One region of the Paenibacillus sp. J2L1-98 genome, then DNA from elsewhere that is predicted to be linked to it. Evidence: predicted binding sites of a transcription regulator. Region 1 holds the regulator's gene; the other holds the start of a gene.
The links. Region 1 encodes LexA, which represses DNA repair genes until DNA is damaged. Its sites were predicted from a motif close to CGAACATATGTTCG; they were not measured.

Region 1 (4,213 bases):
GCTTCGCGCGGTCTAAGCACTCGCGTAGAGGTGCGTAATCCGGATCCGGCTGCAAACCCATACTTGGCTTTGGCTGTTATGCTTAAAGCTGGTCTTGACGGTATTCAGAACAAACTGCCATTGCCGGCGCCGACTGACCGGAACATTTACATCATGACTGAAGAAGAACGTCAGGATGAAGGTATTCCAAGCTTGCCGCTCGATTTGAAGGAAGCGCTTGACGAAATGCTAAGAAGTGACATCGTTTGTGATGCGCTTGGCGACCATGCGCTGGCACATTTCTATGAGCTGAAAGAAATCGAATGGGATATGTACCGCACCCAGGTTCACCAATGGGAAAGAGATCAATATTTGACTCTTTACTAATAGGTAACTGTAAAAGAATGATTTGAAACGCATCCCCTAAAGTAGAAATCGCAAGTACCCGTTGGTGCATTGCCTTACTCTTTTGGGGGATGCGTTTTTTCATTTTAAAGGTAATTCTTGTTTTATTATTTTAAAATACCCATTATTCGTGTAATTTGGTATTCAAAATTCATGTTAGCAGGGTGAAACGGATGAGTGAGCAAAAGGATGCGAATCACGAGTTGGGCAAAAAAATTAAAGTTATCATTACTGGAGCTACCGGAATGGTTGGGGAAGGTGTATTGCACGAATGTCTTCAACACCCGGATGTGGAGCGGGTGCTCGTCATCAACCGAAAACCTTGTGGTGTAGCCCATACTAAATTAAAAGAAATCGTGCACAATAATTTTTTTGATCTGTCTGGAATAGCGCCGCAATTGAATGGTTACAATGCCTGTTTCTTTTGTCTGGGCGTGTCATCCGTTGGTATGAAAGAAGAAGAATACAAGCGACTGACTTACGATCTTACGCTGCACATAGCAAGCTTATTATCGGGCTTAAATCCAGAAATGATTTTTTGTTATGTGTCCGGAAGCGGAACAGATAGTTCGGAACATGGAAAAAGCATGTGGGCTAGAGTGAAAGGGAAAACAGAAAACCGTCTGCTCCAGCTCCCTTTTAAAGGAGCTTATATGTTCCGTCCAGGTTATATTCATCCAACAAAGGGATTAAAAAATACGCATAGCTATTACTCGATTTTAAGCTGGATGTATCCGATGCTTCGTGCAGTTTTACCTAAGTATGTCATTTCATTGAAGGAGCTCGGCCTCGCCATGATACATATTGCTCAATCAGGCCGCGAGCGTGCTGTTCTTGAGTGTAAGGAAATAGCTAGAATAGCGAAAAATTGAGTACGGATAATTGGAGTATATTGATTAATCTGAGTTGAGAGATCATCTTCAAGTAAAGGTTGAATGAAGTCTGAACAAACACAAAAAGACCCGAAGTACGGGTCTTTTGTGTGAAGTTGCAAAATTAAGTTAAGAAGTTGCGATTTCATACATTAATTAGTAGCCGAAACCCATGCAGCTGCAAGCGATAATAACTAACAAAATGAAGAGAACCAAAATTGTTCCTGTGTTTGTAAAAGCTCCACCAACGTAACCGGACATTTTTCAATGCACCTCCTTACGTTTTGAGTACACAGTATGTTATGCGAGTTAAACGTTTAGTGATTGGGTGTTTGTCACAGCTGAATAGGATGTGAGGAAACTGGGCGTTCAGGTTGTACACCCGTTATATTAAATATTAAAGAAGAGGCTGAATCAATGATGCAAATGCATCGATTCAGCCTCTTCTTTATGTACGCAATTAATTGTTGGTTGTTTAATGAATATCGCGGAAAAGCCCGATGACTTTTCCTAGAATCGTTACATTTTGGAGTAAAATCGGCTGCATAGTGGAATTTTCCGGCTGCAAGCGGATGTGGTTTTTCTCCTTATAGAACGTCTTTACCGTTGCTTCATCATCCTCGGTCATCGCTACAACGATTTCACCGTTATTTGCGGTTTGCTGCTGCCTGACGATAACATAATCACCGTCGTGAATACCTGCTTCTATCATACTCTCGCCCATAACATTCAGAATAAAAACACTGCTGTCACCAACGAAATGAGAAGGAAGCGGGAAGTACTCCTCGATGTTCTCCGTTGCTGTAATAGGCACGCCCGCGGTAACTTTACCGACGATCGGCACTTTTGCGACGGAAAGGGGAATAATGCCGTCTACGCCTTCTTGATCTAGAATTTCAATAGCACGAGGTTTAGTCGGATCCCGGCGGATTAGACCTTTCTTCTCCAAGCGGTCCAAATGACCGTGAACGGTTGAACTGGATAACAATCCAACAGCTTCGCCGATTTCTCGAACGGAGGGTGGATATCCTTTCTCCCGGACTTCATTCTTAATAAATTCAAGAATCGAATGTTGTCGGTTCGAAATCTTCGACACTGCGATCACTCCATTAGTAGGTTTGTAAAAAATTATAACATAGAACCGGAGTTCGTACAAACATAAGTTCTTAAGTACAGAAGTTCGCATTTTTTCGTTGACACCAAACGTTTGTTCGTGTAATCTAAAAACAGAACAAACGTTTGGGGTGTTGAGAAATGATAACCAGTCCAAGTTTTTATAGAACGATTCATAAGCAAGAAGCAGGTAAAGCAGCTATGCTCAGCCATCTAATGAGTCGATTATTGAAGCGGCATGCAGCTAAGATCGTAGTTTGCTCTGCGGTGTTCGCCCTTTTATTTACTAGCTTTCTACTTATGGGAACAGACGCTTCCGGTAATCATCCTGAAGAAGCGACAGGGGAAGAACAAATCATAACGGTGCATTCAGGAGATACGCTATGGGAGATAGCAAAGCAATACACTGATGGCAGCCATGATATTAGATACATCGTCTACATGATTAAAGATCGTAATGATCTACAATCTCCAGAAATTAAGCCGGGGCAGAGGCTTATTATTCCTAGTATGTAACTAAGGCGTCAATTCCAATGCAATACAAATGATTTTTCCCAAATAAAGCTTTCTAAGCTAAGTAGATTAACCAAATCTACCGGTTTAGAAAGTTTTTTTGTAATAAAGCAAACGATTCGTGCTCGTTACTCTATTCGTTACGGAGCTTCTGCTCCTTGACAATTGAACGGTTGAAATGTCAAACTATAGAGTAGAGTTTTTTTCATCATGAGAGGAGTTTAGTTAGGATGGAATTTTCAAAAATTATTGAGCGTATAAACGAGCTCGCTCGTAAAAATAAATCGGAAGGCCTGACAGGGCCGGAAATTGCCGAAAGAGATGAGCTGCGCCAGCTATATTTAAACAACTTTAAAAACAATTTCCGTCAACAGCTGGAAAAGATTGAAATTGTTGATGATAATGATAATATCAAGCATTAACGAAAGTTAGCGCTACTCATTTAATATCCACGAAAGGGTGATTAGATGAAATATAATCTGTTAGGGAAAAGTGGACTAGCCGTATCCGAGCTTTGTTTGGGAACGATGACATTCGGCAATACGACAAGTGAAGCGGACTCAATCGATATGATCGATCGATTCGTTGACCGTGGCGGTAATTTTCTTGATACAGCCGACGTATATGTGAATGGTCGTTCTGAGGCAATCGTTGGTAAAGCGATCAAAAACAAACGTTCCGACATTGTCCTTGCTACAAAGGTGCGAATGAGCACATCCAGCAATATCAATGGAGCAGGCTTGTCCCGCAAGCATATTTTGGACGGCGTTGAAGCAAGTCTAAAACGGCTTCAGACGGATTATATCGACTTGTATCAAGTACATGTATGGGATCACGCAACGCCGATCGAAGAGACGCTTCGCACGCTCGATGATCTCGTCACTTCAGGCAAAGTGCGTTACATAGGATGTTCAAATTTTTTTGCATGGCAGCTTATGAAGGCTTTGGCTTATAGCGATGCTAACAGATATGTGCGTTTTGTATCGATACAGCCTCAATACAGCCTAGTGAGCAGACAAATGGATCGCGAGATGCTGTCGCTCTGTAAAGAGGAGAAGGTAGGGATTATTCCATGGGCTCCCATCGGCGGCGGTTTTCTGACCGGCCGCTACAGCAGGGAAATGCCGACAGAGGGCCGTTTAACCTCGAAGGTAGGGGAGAGCGCATGGATTTACCGCTCATCAGACAAAAACTTCGTAATCCTCGATACTCTGCTTGAAGCGGCCAAAGAGCTTGGCAAAACGCCTGCTCAGGTTGCGCTTAGATGGCTTATTCAGCGGGAAGGTATTACATCACCAATATTTGGTGCCAGCAAATTAGAGCAGTTTGAG
Region 2 (4,213 bases), on a different contig from region 1:
CATACAGTTCTGCGTAGTTCAGCTGACGAAAAAGAGGAATAGGCTGCTCCGTTTCAGCTGAAGCTTCCAATTGCTGAATCTGTACGTAATGCAGATCCGCATTAGAATTTAAACCCTTCAGCTTTGCTACAGAAGCCAGGCAGAGATTGCAATGGCCGTCATAGATAATATAGAGCTTCTCGGGTGAACTTTTAGCTGCCCGGCTCATGGACTATTGTCTCCCCGGTATCGGGAGGCCTAAATGCCGATAGGCATTATCGGTGGCAATCCGTCCGCGCGGCGTTCGCTGCAAGAAGCCGATTTGCATTAAATAAGGTTCGTACACATCTTCGATCGTTTGGCTTTCCTCGCCGATCGTCGCAGCTATCGTATCAAGTCCCACTGGTCTGCCTGCAAAAGTAGTCATCATCGCTTGCAGCATTTTGAAATCGATATGATCGAGGCCCATCTTGTCGACCTGCAGCAGCTCAAGCGCTGAACGGGCAATGTCATGCGTTATGACTCCATCCCCGCGAACCTGAGCGAAATCGCGTACCCGCTTAAGCAGACGGTTCGCGATACGCGGCGTTCCGCGCGACCGCATCGCTATCTCGGAGGCAGCCTCCCCTACTATGCCGACATTCAATATCTCAGCTGTTCTAGACACGATAAAAGCAAGCTCATCAATCGTATAGAACTCCAGCCGGCTAACGACTCCGAAGCGGTCGCGAAGCGGCGCCGACAGCAAGCCTGCCCGTGTAGTCGCTCCGATCAGCGTGAAAGGCGGCAAATCCAATCGCACCGAACGGGCGCTTGGTCCTTTACCGATCATAATGTCGAGCGCAAAGTCTTCCATCGCCGGATATAATACTTCCTCTACCGTCCGATGCAGCCGGTGGATTTCGTCGATAAAGAGTACGTCGCCCTCCTGCAAATTCGTTAGCAGCGCAGCAAGATCGCCAGGCCGCTCAATAGCCGGTCCGGATGTCGTGCGAAGATGGACTCCGAGCTCGTTGGCGATAATGTTCGACAGCGTCGTCTTCCCAAGTCCGGGCGGTCCATACAGAAGCACGTGATCAAGCGCTTCTTTGCGTAATTTTGCCGCTTCGATATAAATTTTCAAATTTTCCTTAGCCTTCGTTTGCCCAATATACTCGGCCAAATAGCGGGGACGCAAGCTGAGCTCAACCGCCTGGTCTTCCATCATCAGGTTGGCGGAAATGATTCTATCGTCCATCTGCGTTCAACTCCTTCCGTTAACCTTTAAACAGCTGCTGCAAAGCCCGCTTCATTAAAGAATCAACCGTTTCCTCCGCCGTTACGCTCTGCTGCAGCCCATTCCAAGCTTTATCCAGCTCCGCAGCGGTGTAGCCTAGTGCGGCTAGACCTTCACGCGCCTCCTGCCATGCCGTGCCTGCACCTTGTCCCGTATGTCTGCTCGATGCGAGATCAAGCGCTACGCCTGCCGCTGTCAATAAACCTCCGTCAAGACCCGCACCGATCAGCTTATCCTTCAGGTCAAGAATCATCCGCTGTGCGGTTTTCTTTCCTATGCCGGGCAGCTTAGTGAGAAATGCTATGTTTTCCTGCTGAATCGCCGCAATTACAGCATCCGGCCGACCGCCTGACAAAATGCCTAACGCGACGCGCGGCCCAATACCGGATACCTCGAGCAGCTTGCGGAACAATGTCTGTTCTTCCCTTGTCTCGAATCCGAACAACAAAATAGCATCCTCGCGGACATTATGATGAATATAGACCGTTACGGGCTCCTCTTTTTTGGCAAATGCATACGGATTAGGAGTAAAAACGCGATATCCTGTATCTCTTACGTCCAGAACGATATATTCGGATTCCAAATGTACGACAACGCCTCTTAAAAAATCGATCACGAACGCTTCACCTCATTAGTTTTCTGGGTTAATACGAAGGAATGGGCATGACAAATGGCCACTGCAAGCGCATCGGCAACATCATCCGGCTTAGGCACCGCCGACAGCTTCAGAAACATTTTGACCATCTCCTGCACTTGCTTCTTCTCCGCTTTCCCGTAGCCGACAACGGCCTGCTTCACTTGCAGCGGCGTATACTCTCCAATGGGCAAACCGCGCTGCGCTGCGGCCAAAATAATAGCGCCTCTTGCCTGCGCTACATCAAATGCCGTCGTTACGTTCCGGTTAAAAAACAGCTTCTCTACGCCAACGGTATCCGGTTTATATTTATCCATCAAAGATCCCGCAGACTCGTAAACTTGCAGTAAACGCTGCTCGGGAGGCGTATGGGCTTCCGTTTGAATCGCTCCGTATTGCACAGGCGTAAGCTTGTGTCCGACCTTATCTATAAATCCAAATCCAACGATCGCATAACCGGGATCAATGCCAAGAACGCGCAAATTGCCATCTCCTCAAACGTTTTACAACGTAAAACTTGCTTCGTAAGCCTATGCTTGGTTTCCCAGCGTAAAACCTGCTTGCTCAGCATACTCTCTGAAAGTTGCTTCATCCATTATAGCAAAAGATGGAGTGAATGAGAACGCGCGTTTGATATTTCAGCTAACAGACAAAAGTTTGACCAGCAGTCGCCTGCCTTTGGTTGCAAAAACTCGCCTTGCGGATGAATAGAGCATCATTTTAAATAAAAAAGACCGCACTGTAAAGGTGCGGCCTCTTACAGCCTGCCGGTTAATAGGCTGGCTTCATTACTTTTTGATTTTGCTCCACTGCTGCATAATCACTAAAGGTCGACAAAACGCTGTTATATTCTTCAATGTCGCTTATCCGAATCCCATTGGTAAGCTGGTCCAGCTTATCCTGAGGCAAACTGCTCTCCATGTAACGGACGTCCAGCTGAAAAAAGGTTCGTACGACCTTTTCCTTTTTCGGGACACCGTCATAAAGCGTAAGATTCCCGTTTTTGTCGACGCCCATATAAGCATTTGCTTTACAATGCTCAGACAAGTCTTCAATATGCTGTTCAAAATGCACCGTGCCTTGCTCTTGATCAAGCATCGCCTTCCATTCCGGATGAACGAGCATAAGCTGCACAATTTGCTTGCTCATCATACGTCCCAGCGGCTTTGCTTCCTGGCCGCATACGTAAATGCTGTGCAGCATAACGGATAGCGGTTCAGCCTGCTTCTCCAGCGTTTTAATGAAGGTGCTTTGTTGCTCGGTTGGCTCAACCGCAGCTGTTTCAGCTTTAGCAGGGGCGGGCCAGCAAGCGAGCAAGCAAATGATAATAGCACCCAGTGTCCACATCGGGCGGCGCTTGCTGCGAAGACGCTTCTTTAAGTTTTTCCAAAGGGTGAATGGCATCATGGGGAAGACCCCTTCTTCATATTTTTTGATAGTATGCGCCAATATTACATAAATATTCAAGCACGCTCTCCTTATCGCATATGTAAAATCATCTAGCAGTCTCTATCCAGCGGCACTGCGCAAGGATATAGAAAACGAAAGGGATGTCCGGGAGATTTTTTGATCTCCGGGACATCCCTATTTCCTACCTTAACGATTGATCCATGGCAAATTGCTGCGTTTCGTTCTGTTCGGCCGAGGCGTGACGGTTCTGATAACTGCTTTTTTACCTGTTTTCCGTGGCACTGCCGTCTTTACTGTTTTTGGTGTTTCTTCCGCATCTGCCAGCTTCGCAGAAGCTTGATCGGACCTGTTTCCTTTACAGCCGCAATCTGCTTGGTTCGATTCGCCTACACCTGCCGTTTGCGGCCAACCCGGGTATGAAGGATACGAAGGGAAACCTGCTGCAGGATACCCGTAGCCGCCATCATGATGAACATTAGCTGGCGATACCATTCCATGTCCGCTGTAACCATAACCGTAATCAGGCTGCACATTCGACGGCGATACCATGCCATGACCGTAGCCGTATCCATACTCTGGCTGCATGCTCATTGGGGAAACCATGCTCTGGTTTGGACTCATCGCCAGCGGCGATACCATTCCCGCATTCGGCTGGGCAGCCATCGGCGATACCATTCCCGCATTCGGCATGGATGCCATCGGCGATACCATTCCCGCATTCGGCATGGATGCCATCGGCGATACCATTCCCGCATTCGGCATGGATGCTATCGGCGATACCATTCCCGCATTCGGCTGGGCAGCCATCGGCGATACCATTCCTGCATTCGGCATGGATGCCATCGGCGATACCATTCCCGCATTCGGCATGGATGCCATCGGCGATACCATTCCCGCATTCGGCATGGATGCCA

Region 2: a site for LexA is predicted at 2,536-2,549, ahead of ruvC (crossover junction endodeoxyribonuclease RuvC). Genes of this name have one in related genera too.

What each region holds. Positions count from the first base shown of each region.
Region 1 is NZ_JBWDNW010000002.1:264,439-268,651, reverse strand. Features, by position in the region: gene glnA (type I glutamate--ammonia ligase) at 1-366, shown strand, start outside; gene AC0YNZ_RS05920 (NAD-dependent epimerase/dehydratase family protein) at 558-1,256, shown strand; gene yjcZ (sporulation protein YjcZ) at 1,413-1,517, opposite strand; gene lexA (transcriptional repressor LexA) at 1,732-2,352, opposite strand; gene yneA (cell division suppressor protein YneA) at 2,511-2,885, shown strand; gene AC0YNZ_RS05900 (DUF896 domain-containing protein) at 3,113-3,304, shown strand; gene AC0YNZ_RS05895 (aldo/keto reductase) at 3,350-4,213, shown strand, end outside.
Region 2 is NZ_JBWDNW010000019.1:6-4,218, reverse strand. Features, by position in the region: gene AC0YNZ_RS24200 (thiol-disulfide oxidoreductase DCC family protein) at 1-208, opposite strand, end outside; gene ruvB (Holliday junction branch migration DNA helicase RuvB) at 212-1,216, opposite strand; gene ruvA (Holliday junction branch migration protein RuvA) at 1,236-1,871, opposite strand; gene ruvC (crossover junction endodeoxyribonuclease RuvC) at 1,868-2,371, opposite strand; gene AC0YNZ_RS24180 (BofC C-terminal domain-containing protein) at 2,661-3,296, opposite strand; partial or broken gene AC0YNZ_RS24175 (hypothetical protein) at 3,486-4,213, opposite strand, start outside.